2 regions of the Enterobacter sp. MG-EB028 genome follow, and region 2 is predicted to be linked to the other one. Evidence: predicted binding sites of a transcription regulator. Region 2 holds the regulator's gene; the other holds the start of a gene.

Region 1 (7,899 bases), 2.2 Mb from region 2:
CATGGCCGGTCATGCTCTCGGGGATCCGCATCGCCACGGCCATTAACGTCGGTACCGCTCCGCTGGCCTTCCTGATTGGCGCCAGCAGCTACGGCGAGCTGATTTTCCCGGGCATTTACCTGAACGATTTCCCGACCCTGATCCTCGGCGCGGCGGCCACCGCTCTGTTCGCCCTGATCCTCGACACCCTGCTGGCCGCGCTGGGTCGCGTGATGAGCCCCCATCTCGCTCGATAACAATAACAAGGAGCTTCTATGAGACTGTTTTCCAGCCTGACGGCGCTGTGTGCCGCGGCGCTGTTCACCGGCCAGGCGATGGCAGCCCCGCTGATTCTGGCGACCAAGAGCTTTACCGAGCAGCACATTCTCTCGGCGATGACCGTGCAGTACCTGCAAAAAAAAGGCTTCCAGGTTCAGCCAAAAACCAATATCGCCACGGTGATCTCCCGCAACGCGATGATCAACAAGCAGATTGATATGACGTGGGAGTACACCGGTACGTCGCTGATCATCTTCAACCACATCAATAAGCGCATGTCGCCTCAGGAATCTTACGAGACGGTGAAGCGCCTCGACGCGAAGCACGGTCTGGTCTGGCTCAACCCCGCCGACATGAACAACACCTATGCCTTCGCCATGCAGCGTAAGCGCGCCGAGGCGGAGCATATCAACACCATGTCGGAGATGGTGGCGAAGATTGAGCAGATCCGTAACACCAACCCGGACAAAAATTGGCTGCTGGGCTTAGACCTGGAGTTTGCCGGGCGCAGCGACGGCATGAAGCCCCTGCAGGAGGCCTATAAGCTGGATCTGGACCGCCCGCAAATCCGCCAGATGGACCCCGGCCTGGTCTATAACGCGGTGCGCGACGGCTTCGTTGACGCCGGCCTGGTATACACCACCGACGGGCGCGTGAAAGGATTCGACCTGAAGGTGCTTGAGGATGATAAAGGCTTCTTCCCGAGCTACGCGGTCACGCCCGTGGTGCGTAAGGACACGCTGGAGGCCAATCCCGGTCTGGAAGAGGCGCTCAATACCCTCTCTGCCCAGCTCAACAACGACGTTATTACCGAGCTGAACAAAAAGGTGGATATCGACCATCAGTCACCGCAGCAGGTCGCCCGCGATTTCCTGCGTAGCAAACAGCTGCTATAGGAGGCGCTATGGATACCGTTCACTACATTCTGGACAACTGGGACTATCTGTTAACCCTGACGCTGCAGCATCTGTGGCTGGTGGCGCTGGCCGTGGGCTTAGCGATTCTCATCGGCGTCCCGCTGGGCATTCTGATTGTCCGCCACAGGTGGCTGGCGACGCCGGTGCTGGGGATAGCCACCATCGTGCTGACCATTCCGTCTATCGCGCTGTTTGGCCTGATGATCCCGCTGTTTTCGCTGATCGGTCAGGGGATTGGTGCCCTGCCCGCCATTACGGCGGTGTTTCTTTACTCGCTGCTGCCGATTGTGCGTAACACCCACACGGCGCTCGACAGCCTGCCGCCGGGCCTGCGCGAAGCCGGACGCGGCATTGGCATGACGTTCTGGCAGCGTCTGCGCTGGGTGGAAATTCCGATGGCGCTGCCGGTGATTTTCGGCGGGATTCGCACCGCCGTGGTGATGAACATCGGCGTGATGGCAATCGCCGCCGTGATTGGCGCGGGTGGGCTGGGCCTGCTGCTGCTTAACGGCATCGGCGGAAGCGATATTCGCATGCTGATTGCGGGCGCGTTGATGATTTGTCTTTTAGCGATTGTACTCGACTGGCTGCTGCACCGTCTGCAGGTGGTTCTGACTCCGAAGGGGATTCGATAATGATAAAACTGGAAAACCTCACCAAACAATTTTCACAAAAGCACGGCCAGACCTTTAAGGCCGTCGATAACGTCAACCTGAACGTGCCTGAAGGGGAAATGTGCGTCCTGCTCGGCCCGTCCGGCTGCGGGAAAACCACCACCCTGAAGATGATTAACCGCCTCATCACCCCAAGCAGCGGGAACATCCTGATTAACGGCGAGGACACCAGCGGGATGGACACCGTGACATTACGCCGCAACATCGGCTACGTGATCCAGCAGATTGGCCTGTTCCCGAACATGACCATTGAAGAGAACATCACCGTCGTGCCGCGCATGCTGGGCTGGGATAAAGCGCGCTGCAAAACCCGCGCCGAAGAGCTGATGGACATGGTGGCGATGGATCCGCACAAGTTCCTTCACCGCTATCCGCGCGAGATGTCCGGCGGCCAGCAGCAGCGTATCGGCGTCATCCGTGCCCTGGCGGCGGATCCTCCGGTACTGCTGATGGATGAACCGTTCGGCGCGGTGGACCCGATCAACCGCGAGGTGATCCAGAACCAGTTTCTGGAAATGCAGCGCAAGCTGAAAAAAACCGTCATGCTGGTGAGCCACGATATCGACGAAGCTCTGAAGCTCGGCGACCGTATTGCGGTGTTCCGTCAGGGGAAAATCGTGCAGTGCGCCAGCCCGGATGAACTGCTGGCGAAACCGGCGAATGAGTTTGTCGGCTCGTTTGTCGGTCAGGACCGCACGCTGAAGCGCCTGCTGCTGGTCTCCGCGGGAGACGTCACCGACCAGCAGCCGACCATTACGGTGCGGGGCTCTACTCCGCTTCCCGAAGCTTTTGCGACCATGGATGATAATGATATTCGTGCCGTTACGGTGGTCGACGAGCACGGCAAACCGCTGGGCTTTGTGAAGCGTCGCGAAGCGCGTAACGCCAGCGGCACCTGTGCCGACATTCTGCATCCGTTCCGCATGACCGGCAAGGCCGAGGACAACCTGCGCGTGGTGCTTTCCCGTCTGTATGAGAGTAATGCCAGCTGGATGCCGATCGTGGATGAGGACGGGCGCTATAACGGCGAGATTTCGCAGGACTATATTGCCGAGTACCTGAGCTCCGGGCGTACGCGTCGGGCGCTGAATATTCATAGCGACAGCTAACCTTTCTGGCCGGGCATCGCCCGGCTTTTTCGCACGCAGACCTTTTGCTAACCCCGCGTTTTCCCGCCACAATATCGTATCGTTCCCGTTAAAACGCGACCCATGCAACGTCTTCATACCTACCCCGACATCCGCGCGATGTTTCGCCGACTGCTGATTGCCACCGTAACTGGCGTGCTGGCCGCGCTGGCCGTTGCGGCGTTCCGCCACAGCATGTACCTGCTGGAGTGGCTGCTTCTGAGCAACGACAGCGGCAGCCTGGTGAATGCCGCCGCGTCGCTCTCACCCTTGCGACGCGCGCTAACGCCTGCGCTTGGAGGGCTGGCTGCCGGACTGCTGCTCTGGGGATGGCAGCGCCTGACCGCCCAGCGTCCCCACGCCCCGACCGATTATATGGAAGCGCTGGAGACCGGCGACGGTCAGTTTGACTACGGCGCCAGCCTCGTTAAATCCCTTGCTTCGCTGCTGGTCGTTGCCAGCGGAAGCGCCATCGGCCGGGAAGGTGCGATGATCCTGCTTGCCGCCCTCGCCGCCTCCTTTTTCGCCCGTCGTTTTACGCCCAAATCGGAATGGAAGCTCTGGATCGCCTGTGGCGCCGCCGCCGGGATGGCCAGCGCCTACCATGCACCGTTAGCCGGAAGCCTGTTCATCGCTGAGATTCTGTTTGGCACGCTGATGCTGGCCTCGCTCGGTCCGGTGGTGATTGCGGCGGTGGTGGCGCTTCTCACCACGCAGCTTCTGGCTCCGGGCGCCGGTACGCTCTACGTGGTCCATCTGAGCGGTATTCTCACCGCGGCCGATTATGCTCTGCTGGTCGCCATGGGCCTGCTGGCGGGTCTCTGCGGGCCGCTGCTGATGTGGCTGATGGCCTTCAGCCACGGACTTTTCCTGCGCCTCAGGCTTTCGCCACCGTGGCAGCTGGCGCTCGGCGGCTTGATCGTCGGGCTGTTGTCTCTCATGACGCCGAAGGTGTGGGGGAATGGCTACAGCGTGGTTCAGGCTTTTCTGCTCGCCCCGCCGCTGCTGTCGGTGATTGCCGGGGTGTTCATCTGTAAGCTGCTGGCGGTACTGGCGAGCAGCGGTTCGGGCGCGCCGGGCGGGGTGTTTACGCCCACGTTGTTTGTCGGCATGGCAACGGGGATGCTGTTCGCGCAGCTGTTCGCACTATGGCTGCCGAGCTCTGAGACGGCGATTCTGCTGGGGCTGGCAGGAATGGCAACGCTACTTGCCGCGACCACGCATGCGCCCATTATGTCGGCGCTGATGGTCAGTGAAATGACCGGGCAATATTTTTTACTGCCCGGTTTACTGGTCGCCTGCGTGATGGCGTCCGTGCTGTCGCGGACGCTACGCCACGACTCGATCTACGGTCAACACGCCACCGAGGGCAGAGAGATCGATGTACTGCGCTAGCTCGCGCTGCTCGGCGCGTGGCAGATAAGGCAGCTCGCCCACCAGCGGACCAGGCAGCTTGGTGCTCAGCACGTCGATGATTTCAGCGTAGTGCGCGAGGCCCGGATTAATGCGATTTGCCACCCAGCCAATCAGCGGCAGGCCGTCATTGGCAATCGCCTGCGCCGTCAGCAGCGCATGGTTGATGCACCCTTCCTGAATACCCACTACCATCACCACCGGCAGTTGCTCCTGCACGACCCATTCGGAGAGCGGACGCAGGTCATTCATCAGGCTGCGCCAGCCGCCCGTGCCTTCCACCACCACGTGATCAACCTGCTCGCTCAGGTTCGCCAGCCCGTCGGACAACAGGGAGTAGTTAATCAGGCCGCTGTGCGCCACGCTGCTCTCCTCTTCGCTTAACGCAATGGGATTGACCGCGTGATAAGGCAGTTCCAGCGACGAGACGCTTTGCAGCACCAGGGCGTCTTTATTACGCAATCCCTCTGGCGTCTCTTTACTCCCTTTTGCGACCGGTTTGAACCCTGCAACGCGTCTACCGCTTGCTGCCAGCGCCTGCAGCAACGCGCGGGATACGACGGTCTTGCCGACAGAGGTATCTGTACCAGTAACAAAGAAACGCTTAAGCATGACTCACTCCACCTCTTGGGTATGCTTCGAAAATATAAACCAGGTAAATAATTCAGTGGAGGAAGTCTACGGGATGCGTGCGCTACCCGGCTTGAGATAGCGCAATTTTTCTTACATCTGCAAAAAAGAGTTAACCCTGTAACAGGCGGATAAGCAGCGAGCCGTTGTACATAGCATCTTTGACCAGCGCCGCACCGGCCATCGTTCCCTGGTTGGAAAACTGAGTGCTTTCTACCGCAATATTTTTGCTGTAGGCGGGAAGCGACTGCTGCTGAATACAGGCCGTAATCGCCGGAAAAAGGATCTCCGCCGCCTGGCTGAGCGGTGAGCCAATCAGGATTTTTTGCGGGTTAAAGAGGTTCACCATGATAGCCAGAATGCGGCCAACGTTATTCCCCACTCCGGTAATGATGTCCTTCGCCAGCAGATCGCCCTGGCGCGCGGCGGCGCAGAGGGAGTCCACCGTTAAGGGCTGGCCGTGCAGCGAGGAGCTCATGGACTGACTGAGCCGGACCTGCGCCAGTTCCAGCACGCTTTCCACGCTGGCAATCGTCTCCAGACAACCGTGATTCCCGCAGTAGCAGCGCTTACCGTACGGGTCGACCTGGGTGTGGCCGATTTCCACCAGGCTGCTGCTTCCGGCGTGGAGAAGACGACCGTCGGTGATCACCCCCGCCCCGACGTTATGGTCAATGACCACCTGAATGACATCCCGCGCACCGCGAGACGCGCCAAACAGCGCTTCCGCCATCGTCCAGGCGCTAATGTCGTGCTGAATATAGACTGGCACGCCGGTATGGTTTTTCAGCACCTCACCCAGCGGCATCTCTTTGACGTCGTCGTAAAACGGCATGCGGTGCACAATGCCGTTTTCGGTATCAATAATTCCCGGCATGGTGATGGCAATCGCCGTCAGGCGCTCAAGCCGCTGCTGATGGCGGATAAAGAAGCGATCGATGTGCGAGACAATCGCGTCAAGGAGCGGCTCCTCGGCATTGAGCGGTAGCTCAAGCCGGTCTTCCACCACCAGCTTGCTGCTGAGATCGCGCAGCGCAAGGAAGATCTCTCCGCGGCTAATGCGCAGTGAGAGGTAGTGCCAGGCTTCCGTCTCAACTACCAGCCCGACCGCCGGACGGCCACGGCTGCCCGGCTCCTGAATTTCCGTCTCCTGAACCAGGTGCGCTTCCAGCATTTCGCGGACAATCTTGGTGATACTGGCAGGTGCCAGCTGTGCCAGGCGCGACAGATCGATACGCGAAACCGGACCAAGCTGATCAATCAGGCGATACACCGCGCCAGCATTGGTCTGCTTAATCTGATCAATATGCCCTGGCTGACTATCAGCAACCACCTCGTACTCCCTTATTTTCGAGCTTCGAAATAAACTATTGGCTATGGTGAAGCACTTCCATGGGTGTCGTCAAATATTTACTTAGCCATGTGATTTACCGCACATTTTTACCCGTTTTCCCGGGAAAAATCAGGCTGCGGAGGCCTGGATTAACTGCTGTTTGAAGCGCTGCGCAGCATGACTCTGTTCGCGATGTTTTGACCACACCAGCCACATCTCCGAAACGGCATCCTCTTCGGCAATGGCAACCCAGCGCATTTCGCGCAGCTGTACCCGCTTAAAGGAGGCCGGGAGTATCGACACGCCCAGCCCGGCGGCGACCAGGCCAATAATGGTCATCGCCTCTCCCACTTCCTGGGTAATGACCGGCGCCAGATCGTAGCGGCGCATCAGCCCCAGAATATCGTCATACAGACCCGTTCCGACCTGCGGGTCAAAAAAAACAAACGGCTCTTTTGCTAGTTCTGCCAGCGAGACCGCCGGACGCGACGCCAGCGGGTGATCGAGCGGGATCATGGCCATTAGCGGTTCGCGCAGGATCACCTCCCACGCCAGCGTGTCCGGCAGCTGGGTATTACGCATCAGCCCCAGATCGAGCGCACCTTCATTCAGCGGCGCAATCTGCTCGCGGGTATTAATTTCGCGCGTCTGAATATGCACATCCGGAAAATGACGGCGGAATGACGAGAGCGTCTGCGAGACGGCGCTGATAAACGGCGCGGACGAGGTAAACCCGATTCGCAGCTCTCCGGCTTCCCCGAGATAAAGCCGTTCCGCCCGGGCGGCGGCGTCATCGACCATGCTCAGGATTTGTCGGCTGTCGATCAGAAACTGCTTCCCCGCCGCCGTCAGGCTCACGCTGCGGTTGGTGCGGGCCAGAAGGCGCGCCCCGACCTGCTGTTCCAGGATCTGAATCTGCTGGCTTAAGGGTGGCTGAGAGATATTCAGCCGCGCCGCCGCGCGACCAAAATGCAGCTCCTCAGCGACGGCGACAAAGTAGCGAAGATGACGCAGCTCGATATTCATATTTTTAAGGTATCATTTGAGATTATTAATATATTAGACAGAATATTTACATTTTCCTACCCTGAACAGGTGGTCATACCCGTCACCAGAAATCACGGGGATGTTTAAGCAAGGAAACTGTGTGAGTCGTACAACTACTATTGATATCGATCCGGCAAGAGATATCAATGATTTACCCGCAGCACCGCAGCCGGTCCAGTTCATTAAACGTGGTACCCCCCAGTTTATGCGCGTCACGCTGGCGCTCTTCTCCGCCGGTCTGGCAACATTTGCCCTGCTCTATTGCGTTCAGCCGATCCTGCCCGTTCTCTCGCACGAGTTTGGCGTATCGCCTGCCAGCAGCAGCGTTTCACTCTCTGTTTCTACCGGCATGCTGGCGATTGGCCTGCTCTTTACCGGGCCGCTGTCCGACGCCATTGGCCGTAAACCGGTGATGGTAACCGCCCTGATGCTGGCCTCGGTCTGCACGTTACTCTCGACCATGATGACCAGCTGGCACGGTATTCTGGTAATGCGCGCGC
Region 2 (7,899 bases):
CCACGGTCCCGGCCACGATCCCGATAACGGGCGTGTAGCGACGCAGGTCTACAATCGCCGCGTGGATATCGGCAATCGCCGCCAGGCCGAGGTTAGCCTCCTGCAGACGCACGCCGCCGGTTTCGAGGCACAGCACTGCCTGAGTCGGAATGCCGTTGCGGTTATCTTCCGCCGCCAGCTCCAGCGCCGCCGCCATTTTGGCGCCAGACACTTCGCCCATGCTGCCGCCCTGGAACGCGCCTTCAATCGCGACCACGACCGCAGGCTGACCGTTGATGGTGCCTTTCGCCACCACCATGCCGTCATCGGCCTGCGGGACAATGCCCTGTGGCCCAAGCCACGGCGAGATAATGCCTTCAAACGGATCCAGCAGTTCACGGTAGCTGCCGTCATCCAGCAGGGCCTGCGCGCGCTGGCGCGCTTTTATTTCGATAAAGCTGCTGTCATCACGCATGGCTCACCCCCTCAAAAACCTGTTCGATGCGAATGCGCGCCACGCCCGGCGTCGCGCCGAAGTCGTGGATGGTCAGTTTGCCTGCAGGCAGGCTGCTGACGGTGTGCAGGCGGTTGAACAGCGCCTCCCAGCGGCCACGGCTGTTGTCGACGGAGGTGGTGATATCAACGATTAAGGTCTGGCCCGGTTCGGCGGTGAAGAGCACCTCCATATCCCCGGAGCCGACGACGCCTGCCAGCGCCCTGCCGCTTAACGCGCGGCTGGCGGGCACGGTCAATGTAATTTTTTCCATAACATCCTCTTAATGCTTTGAATAAGGCGTTTCGACACGATCGAGAAACAGCGCGGCGGCAAGCAGGTCGGCAGCGCCGCCCGGTGAAGCGTTAAGCGCCAGCATCTGACGGTCCAGGTTCGCCAGCGCCTGCTGGCCTTCGGACGTTGCACAGCCTCCGGCGTTCAGTACAGCGCGGGCACCGCTCTGCATGGCGTCCAGCCCCTCCATTCCGGCGCGGGACAGCACGCAGGTATCGGTGAGCGAGGTCATGATGGCCATCAGCGCGTCGAGCCTGGCGTGCGTTTCGCTGCTGCCGTTGAGACGGCTGAGGCGAAGCTGCGGCAATGCGCGCTGCATAACGTGCGGGAATGCCTGCTGCGCCTCTTCACGCGCGCCCGGCACGCGGTAGCGGTGCGTGGCTCGCAGGCCTTTGCTGAACACTTTCGGTGCCGCCTCGTCCGGGAGTTTCGCCAGCTGCGCGGCAGTGTTCGCGACGGCCTGCGCAGTTGCATCCCCGCCCAACATCGCCACCGCGCTTACCAGCAATCCCAGCGCCCAGATCGCGCCACGATGGGTATTCACCCCGTCGGTGGCCGCCATCATCTGCTTCTCGCCTTCGCGGCCAAGACGGCCAACGGTTTGTCGAAGCGCAATATCTGCCGGACGCAGCCAGCTTTGCTGCGCCAGCGCCTGAAACGTGGGGGCCAGGCTGCGCGCGGAGCGCTCCATCAGCGCAAGGGATAAATCGTGGTGCGCGCCGTTCCCCCGACTGTCCACCAGACCGGGTTTCGGGCTTAAACGTGCTTCGTCAATCAGACACTGCGTGGCGGTTCGCGCCAGCCATTCGGCACCGCCTTCAGCCTGAATCTGGGGCAGAAGTGTCATTACCAGCTCCGGAATTTCGCAGGTGGGTTATACAGACCGCCGGACCACTCCACGAGGTCAGACACGCTGCCCGCAGCCAGCAGAGAGCGGGTGGCGTCGGTGCGGCGAATCCCCATATCTTCCGGATACACCACCTTGCCGCTCTGGCGCAGTTCCGCCACGCGCCTGGCGTCCACACCCAGGCCGATATCGGTGATCCCCGCGACGGCGGCAACCATGGCCCGACGCTCTTCCAGATCTTTCGCCCGATAGAGGTAGGCAATCCCCTCTTCCGTCAGCACGTGCGTCACGTCATCGCCGTAAATCATCACCGGTGCCAGCGGCATGCCGGAGGCTTTCGCCACGTCTACGGCATCGAGTTTTTCCACGAAGGTTGGCTTCACGCCCGCCTGGAAGGTTTCCACCATCTGCACGACGAGTTTTTTACCGCGCTGCATTGGGTCAGGCTCGGTGATCATGTTCAGCCAGGCCGGCGTGGCGTGGCGGCGACCATGCGGGTCATGGCCCATGTTTGGCGCACCACCGAAGCCAGAAAGACGACCGCGAGTCACGGTTGAGGAGTTGGCGTAACCGTCAACCTGCAGCGTAGAGCCGATGAACATATCCACCGCGTACTGGCCTGCCAGCTGGCAGAAGGCGCGGTTGGAACGCATGGAGCCGTCGGCACCGGTAAAGAACACGTCCGGACGGGCGCGGATGTACTCTTCCATCCCCAGCTCGCCGCCGAAGCAGTGCACGCTTTCGACCCAGCCGCTTTCAATGGCCGGAATCAGCGTCGGATGTGGATTCAGCGTCCAGTGCTTACAGATTTTGCCCTTCAGACCGAGCTGTTCGCCGTAGGTAGGCAGCAGCAGCTCAATCGCCGCAGTGTTAAAACCGATACCGTGGTTCAGGGACTGCACCTGATGCTCCGCGTAGATGCCTTTGATGGCCATCATCGCCATCAGAATATGTTCCTGTTTAATCAGGCGCGGGTCGCGGGTGAACAGCGGTTCGATGAAGAACGGCTTGTCTGCAACGACCACGTAGTCAATCCAGGAGCCTGGAATATCTACGCGCGGCAGATCGCACTCTTCGTCCACCAGCTCGTTCACCTGTGCGATGACGATACCGTCGTGGAACGCGGCGGCTTCCACCAGCGCCGGGGTATCTTCGGTACTCGCCCCGGTGTAGAGGTTGCCTTTGCGGTCCGCTTTAAAACCGGCAATCAGCGCCACGTTGGGCGAAAGGTCGACATAGAGGCGTGAGTACAGTTCGATGTAGGTATGGATCGCGCCGATTTCGAGCTGACCATCTTCCAGCAACTGGGAGATCCGCAGGCTTTGTGTCCCGGAGAAGGAGAAGTCCAGCTTGCGGGCGATGCCTTTTTCAAAGATATCCAGATGCTCGCTGCGGCCAACGCTCGGCATGATCATATGCAGGTCGTGGACGATTTGCGGGTTCACTTCGGCAAGCGAGCGGGACAGAAAATCCGCCTGCTTCTGGTTGTTGCCCTCCAGTACGACTTTGTCGCCCGGTGCGATCAGTTTTTCCAGCATGCCGACAATATCGCCGGTTGGCAGTACTTTCCCCTGCACCGGTACGGACGCCAGTCGACGCGCTTTCTCGCTGCGTCGTGTGTTCCATTGCCGCGCGGGTGTTTGCCCAGATAACATTATTAACCTCCTGATTCAGCACATCATTCTGATTTGCTTAACGTTGAGTAAAGTCTGCGCTCTGACGAGAAAGGCATCAATTAAGCGTAGGGCGGAATCATTAGCCTGAGAGTAATAATCAAGGTAAATATTTGTGATCGGGATCAGTTCCTGGTTCGGAAATCCAGGCTAAACGGGGTACAATTCGGAAAGTATCGTAAATTTCCGACAAGAATCAGCATCGCGCTTATGACCCAAATCATTCCATCAGACTTCGACATTGCGGCCGAAGACAGCACCGAGTTCGTGCCCCTGCGCGGCGTGGCCAATCCCCATTTGCAGACCATGCTGCCGCGGCTGATCCGCCGCAAGGTTCAGTTCACTCCGCACTGGCAGCGGCTTGACCTGCCAGACGGTGATTTTCTGGATCTCGCCTGGAGCGAAGCGCCGGAACAGGCGCGTCATAAGCCTCGTCTGGTGGTCTTTCACGGTCTCGAGGGGAGCCTGCACAGCCCGTATGCACATGGGTTAATTGAGGCAGCAAAAGCGCGCGGCTGGCTCGGCGTGGTGATGCATTTTCGCGGCTGTAGCGGCGAGCCGAACCGGCAGAAACGCATTTATCACTCGGGTGAAACCGAAGACGGAACGTGGTTCTTACACTGGCTGCGGGACAACTTTGGCACCGTGCCAACGGCCGCCGTGGGCTATTCGCTGGGCGGAAATATGCTCGCCTGCCTGCTGGCCAAAGAGGGCGACAGCGTACCGCTGAATGCTGCAGTGATTGTTTCCGCGCCGTTTATGCTGGAGCAGTGCAGCTACCATATGGATAAAGGCTTTTCCCGCGTCTATCAGCGCTACCTGCTTAACCTGCTGAAGGCCAACGCGGCGCGTAAGCTCAAGGCCTACCCGGATACCCTGCCGGTAAGCCTGCGCCAGTTGAAAAAGGTGCGTCGTATTCGCGAGTTCGACGATCTGATCACTGCGAAAATCCACGGCTTCGCCGATGCAATTGACTATTATCGTCAGTGCAGCGCCATGCCGCTGCTCAGCAAAATCACGCAGCCGACGCTGATCATTCACGCCAAGGATGACCCGTTTATGGATCACCACTCGATCCCCGCGCAGGAATTCCTGCCCGACAACGTTCACTATCAGTTAACTGAACATGGCGGCCACGTTGGGTTTATCGGCGGCACGCTGCGCCGCCCGAAAATGTGGCTGGAGGCGCGTATTCCTGACTGGCTTACTCCTTACCTGGACGGTGCAAAATGATCATTCCCTGGCAAGATCTGGCTCCCGAAACGCTCGATAATCTGATTGAAAGCTTTGTATTACGCGAAGGCACCGATTATGGTGAACATGAGCGTTCGCTTGAGCAAAAGGTCAACGATGTTAAACGCCAGCTGAAAAGCGGCGACGTGGTGCTGGTGTGGTCAGAACTGCATGAGACGGTCAATATCATGCCCCGCAACGCGTTTCACGGCTGATCTTCCAACCTTTTCAGTCAGGGAGTTGCTATGTCTGCCAGACATCCCATTATTGCCGTTACGGGGTCGAGTGGTGCGGGAACCACCACCACCAGCCTCGCTTTTCGCAAGATTTTCGCCCAGCTGAATCTCCGTTCGGCGGAGGTCGAAGGCGACAGCTTTCACCGCTATACGCGCCCGGAGATGGACATGGCGATCCGCAAGGCGCGCGATCTGGGTAAACACATCAGCTACTTCGGCCCGGAAGCCAATGATTTCGGTCTGCTGGAGCAAACCTTCCGCGAATACGGGCAGAGCGGTACCGGGCAGTCCCGCAAGTATCTTCACACCTACGATGAAGCCGTACCCTGGAACCAGGTACCGGGCACCTTTACCCCCTGGCAACCGCTGCCGGAACCCACCGATGTATTATTTTATGAAGGATTGCACGGCGGCGTGGTTACGCCTCAGCACGACGTGGCGCGCCACGTGGATCTTCTGGTCGGGGTGGTCCCTATCGTTAACCTGGAGTGGATCCAGAAGCTAACGCGTGACATGAGCGAGCGCGGCCATTCGCGCGAGGCGGTGATGGACTCCGTGGTGCGCTCCATGGAAGACTACATCAATTACCTCACGCCACAGTTCTCCCGCACCCACATTAACTTCCAGCGCGTGCCGACGGTGGACACCTCCAATCCGTTCGCGGCGAAAAGCATCCCGTCGCTGGACGAGAGCTTTGTGGTGATCCACTTCCGCAATCTTGAAGGCATTGATTACCCCTGGCTGCTGGCGATGCTGCAGGGCTCGTTTATTTCGCACATGAATACGTTAGTGGTGCCGGGTGGAAAAATGGGGCTGGCAATGGAGCTCATCATGACGCCGCTGGTTCAGCGGTTGATGGAAGGGAAGCAGATCGCGTAAAGATGTTCCCTCTCCCCGTGGGAGAGGGTTAGGGTGAGGGCATCAACACGCACGATGCCCCGTGAATCACACCTCAATCACTTCATACGAATGCGTAATTTTTACCGCTTTCTCCAGCATTAGCGCCACAGAGCAGTACTTCTCCGCAGACAGGTCCACCGCGCGTGAAACCGCCGCGTCTTTCAGCGCTTTCCCGGTGACAACAAAGTGCAGATTTATGTGGGTGAACAGGCGTGGCGCCTCTTCGCGACGTTCTGAGGTGAGTTTAACCTCGCAATCCGTTACGTCATGACGACCTTTTTGCAGAATCGACACCACGTCAATCGCACTGCATCCACCTGCCGCCATCAGCACCATTTCCATTGGGCTCGGCGCTTTATCGCCGGAGTTACCATCCATCAAAATCTGGTGTCCTGACGCGGACTCCCCCAGGAACGTTAAACCTTCAACCCACTTCACGCGCGCTTGCATATTCATTAACTCCAACGTTGCATTTTTGGTGACAGATTACGCGTGCGTTACATTTCTCGCAATGGAAGGCGACCTGCATCATGCTGAAGCGAGACACCAGGAGACACGCGGCGAAAGCTATGCTAAAACACTCAGGATGCTACAGTAATACATTGACGTTACACATGTATGCAGAGGACATCAAACTTTACTGGCTGCGAAACGTTACGACAGCCGACTTCCCAGGGTATGGGTAAGAATTCGATTGCAACCCCAGAGTCCGGATGCATCTGATGACTCTGGTGACAGCTTATAACAGAGGATAACAGCGCATGGTGCTTGGCAAACCGCAAACAGACCCGACTCTCGAATGGTTCTTGTCTCATTGCCACATTCATAAGTACCCATCGAAGAGCACGCTGATTCACCAGGGTGAAAAAGCGGAAACGTTGTATTACATCGTCAAAGGCTCGGTGGCAGTGCTGATCAAAGATGAGGAAGGGAAAGAGATGATCCTTTCTTATCTGAACCAGGGCGATTTTATCGGTGAACTGGGCCTGTTTGAAGAAGGCCAGGAACGTAGCGCCTGGGTTCGTGCAAAGACAGCATGTGAAGTGGCTGAAATTTCTTACAAGAAATTCCGTCAGCTGATTCAGGTAAACCCTGACATCCTGATGCGTCTTTCTTCCCAGATGGCGCGCCGTCTGCAGGTGACGTCAGAGAAAGTGGGTAACCTCGCCTTCCTGGACGTGACCGGCCGTATCGCGCAAACCCTGCTGAACCTGGCGAAACAGCCAGACGCGATGACCCACCCGGACGGCATGCAAATTAAAATTACCCGTCAGGAAATTGGTCAGATCGTTGGTTGCTCCCGTGAAACAGTGGGCCGTATTCTGAAAATGCTGGAAGATCAAAACCTGATCTCCGCCCACGGTAAAACCATCGTGGTTTACGGAACCCGTTAATCCTGCTTAAACGGCGTGCCATCGCGAGGTGTCACGCCGTTTTTGTCTCTTTTCCCCATGTGGCGCAGGCTGATCTATCACCCGGAAGTTAACTACGCACTGCGACAAACGCTGGTGTTGTGTCTTCCTGTGGCCGTGGGCCTGCTCCTGGGTCATCTTCAGCAGGGCCTGCTGTTTTCCCTCGTGCCCGCCTGCTGCAACATCGCCGGTCTGGACACGCCGCATAAGCGCTTTTTCAAACGCCTGATTATCGGGGGCTGCCTGTTTGCAGGCTGTAGCCTCGCGGTGCAGCTGTTACTGGCTCGCGATATTCCCCTGCCACTGATCCTGACCGTGCTGGCGATGACCCTCGGCGTCACGGCGGAAATCAGCTCGCTGCACGCTCGCCTGCTTCCAGCGTCACTCATTGCGGCCATCTTTACCCTGAGCCTCGCCGGGAATATGCCCGTGTGGGAGCCGCTGCTGATCTACGCCCTCGGCACGCTGTGGTACGGGCTGTTTAACTGGTTCTGGTTCTGGCTATGGCGAGAGCAGCCGCTGCGAGAATCTCTGAGCCTGCTCTACGTGCAGCTTGCGGATTACTGCGAAGCCAAATACACCCTGCTCACCCAGCATACCGATCCGGAAAAATCCTTACCGCCGCTGCTGACGCGCCAGCAAAAAGTGGTGGATTTGATAAGCCAGTGCTATCAGCAGCTGCATATGCTCGCCGCAAACAAGAACCACGAGTACAAACGGCTGCTGCGTACCTTCCAGGTGGGGCTGGACCTTCAGGAGCATATCTCCGTTAGCCTTCATCACCCGCAGGAGGTGCAAAAGCTGGTTGAGCGCAGCCATGCCGAAGCGGTGA

Evidence for each region. The regulator CRP, encoded in region 2, controls carbon source genes, mostly activating them, when cyclic AMP is high. The targets are predictions, from matches to a motif close to ATGTGANNNNNNTCACAT.
Region 1: the regulator CRP is predicted to act here: its motif matches at 6,440-6,457, upstream of mlc (sugar metabolism global transcriptional regulator Mlc).

What each region holds. Positions count from the first base shown of each region.
Region 1 is NZ_CP195079.1:2,195,930-2,203,828, reverse strand. Features, by position in the region: gene osmY (osmoprotectant ABC transporter permease OsmY) at 1-236, shown strand, start outside; gene osmX (osmoprotectant ABC transporter substrate-binding protein OsmX) at 255-1,154, shown strand; gene osmW (osmoprotectant ABC transporter permease OsmW) at 1,163-1,810, shown strand; gene osmV (osmoprotectant ABC transporter ATP-binding protein OsmV) at 1,810-2,958, shown strand; gene clcB (voltage-gated ClC-type chloride channel ClcB) at 3,061-4,371, shown strand; gene bioD (dethiobiotin synthase) at 4,306-5,001, opposite strand; gene mlc (sugar metabolism global transcriptional regulator Mlc) at 5,132-6,352, opposite strand; gene ACR42C_RS10485 (LysR family transcriptional regulator) at 6,482-7,378, opposite strand; gene ACR42C_RS10480 (MFS transporter) at 7,500-7,899, shown strand, end outside.
Region 2 is NZ_CP195079.1:4,414,495-4,422,393, forward strand. Features, by position in the region: gene ACR42C_RS21050 (biotin-independent malonate decarboxylase subunit beta) at 1-454, opposite strand, end outside; gene mdcC (malonate decarboxylase acyl carrier protein) at 447-746, opposite strand; gene ACR42C_RS21060 (triphosphoribosyl-dephospho-CoA synthase) at 756-1,613, opposite strand; gene mdcA (malonate decarboxylase subunit alpha) at 1,613-3,268, opposite strand; gene ACR42C_RS21070 (hydrolase) at 3,497-4,519, shown strand; gene ACR42C_RS21075 (YheU family protein) at 4,516-4,734, shown strand; gene ACR42C_RS21080 (phosphoribulokinase) at 4,765-5,634, shown strand; gene ACR42C_RS21085 (OsmC family protein) at 5,701-6,105, opposite strand; gene crp (cAMP-activated global transcriptional regulator CRP) at 6,417-7,049, shown strand; gene ACR42C_RS21095 (YccS/YhfK family putative transporter) at 7,107-7,899, shown strand, end outside.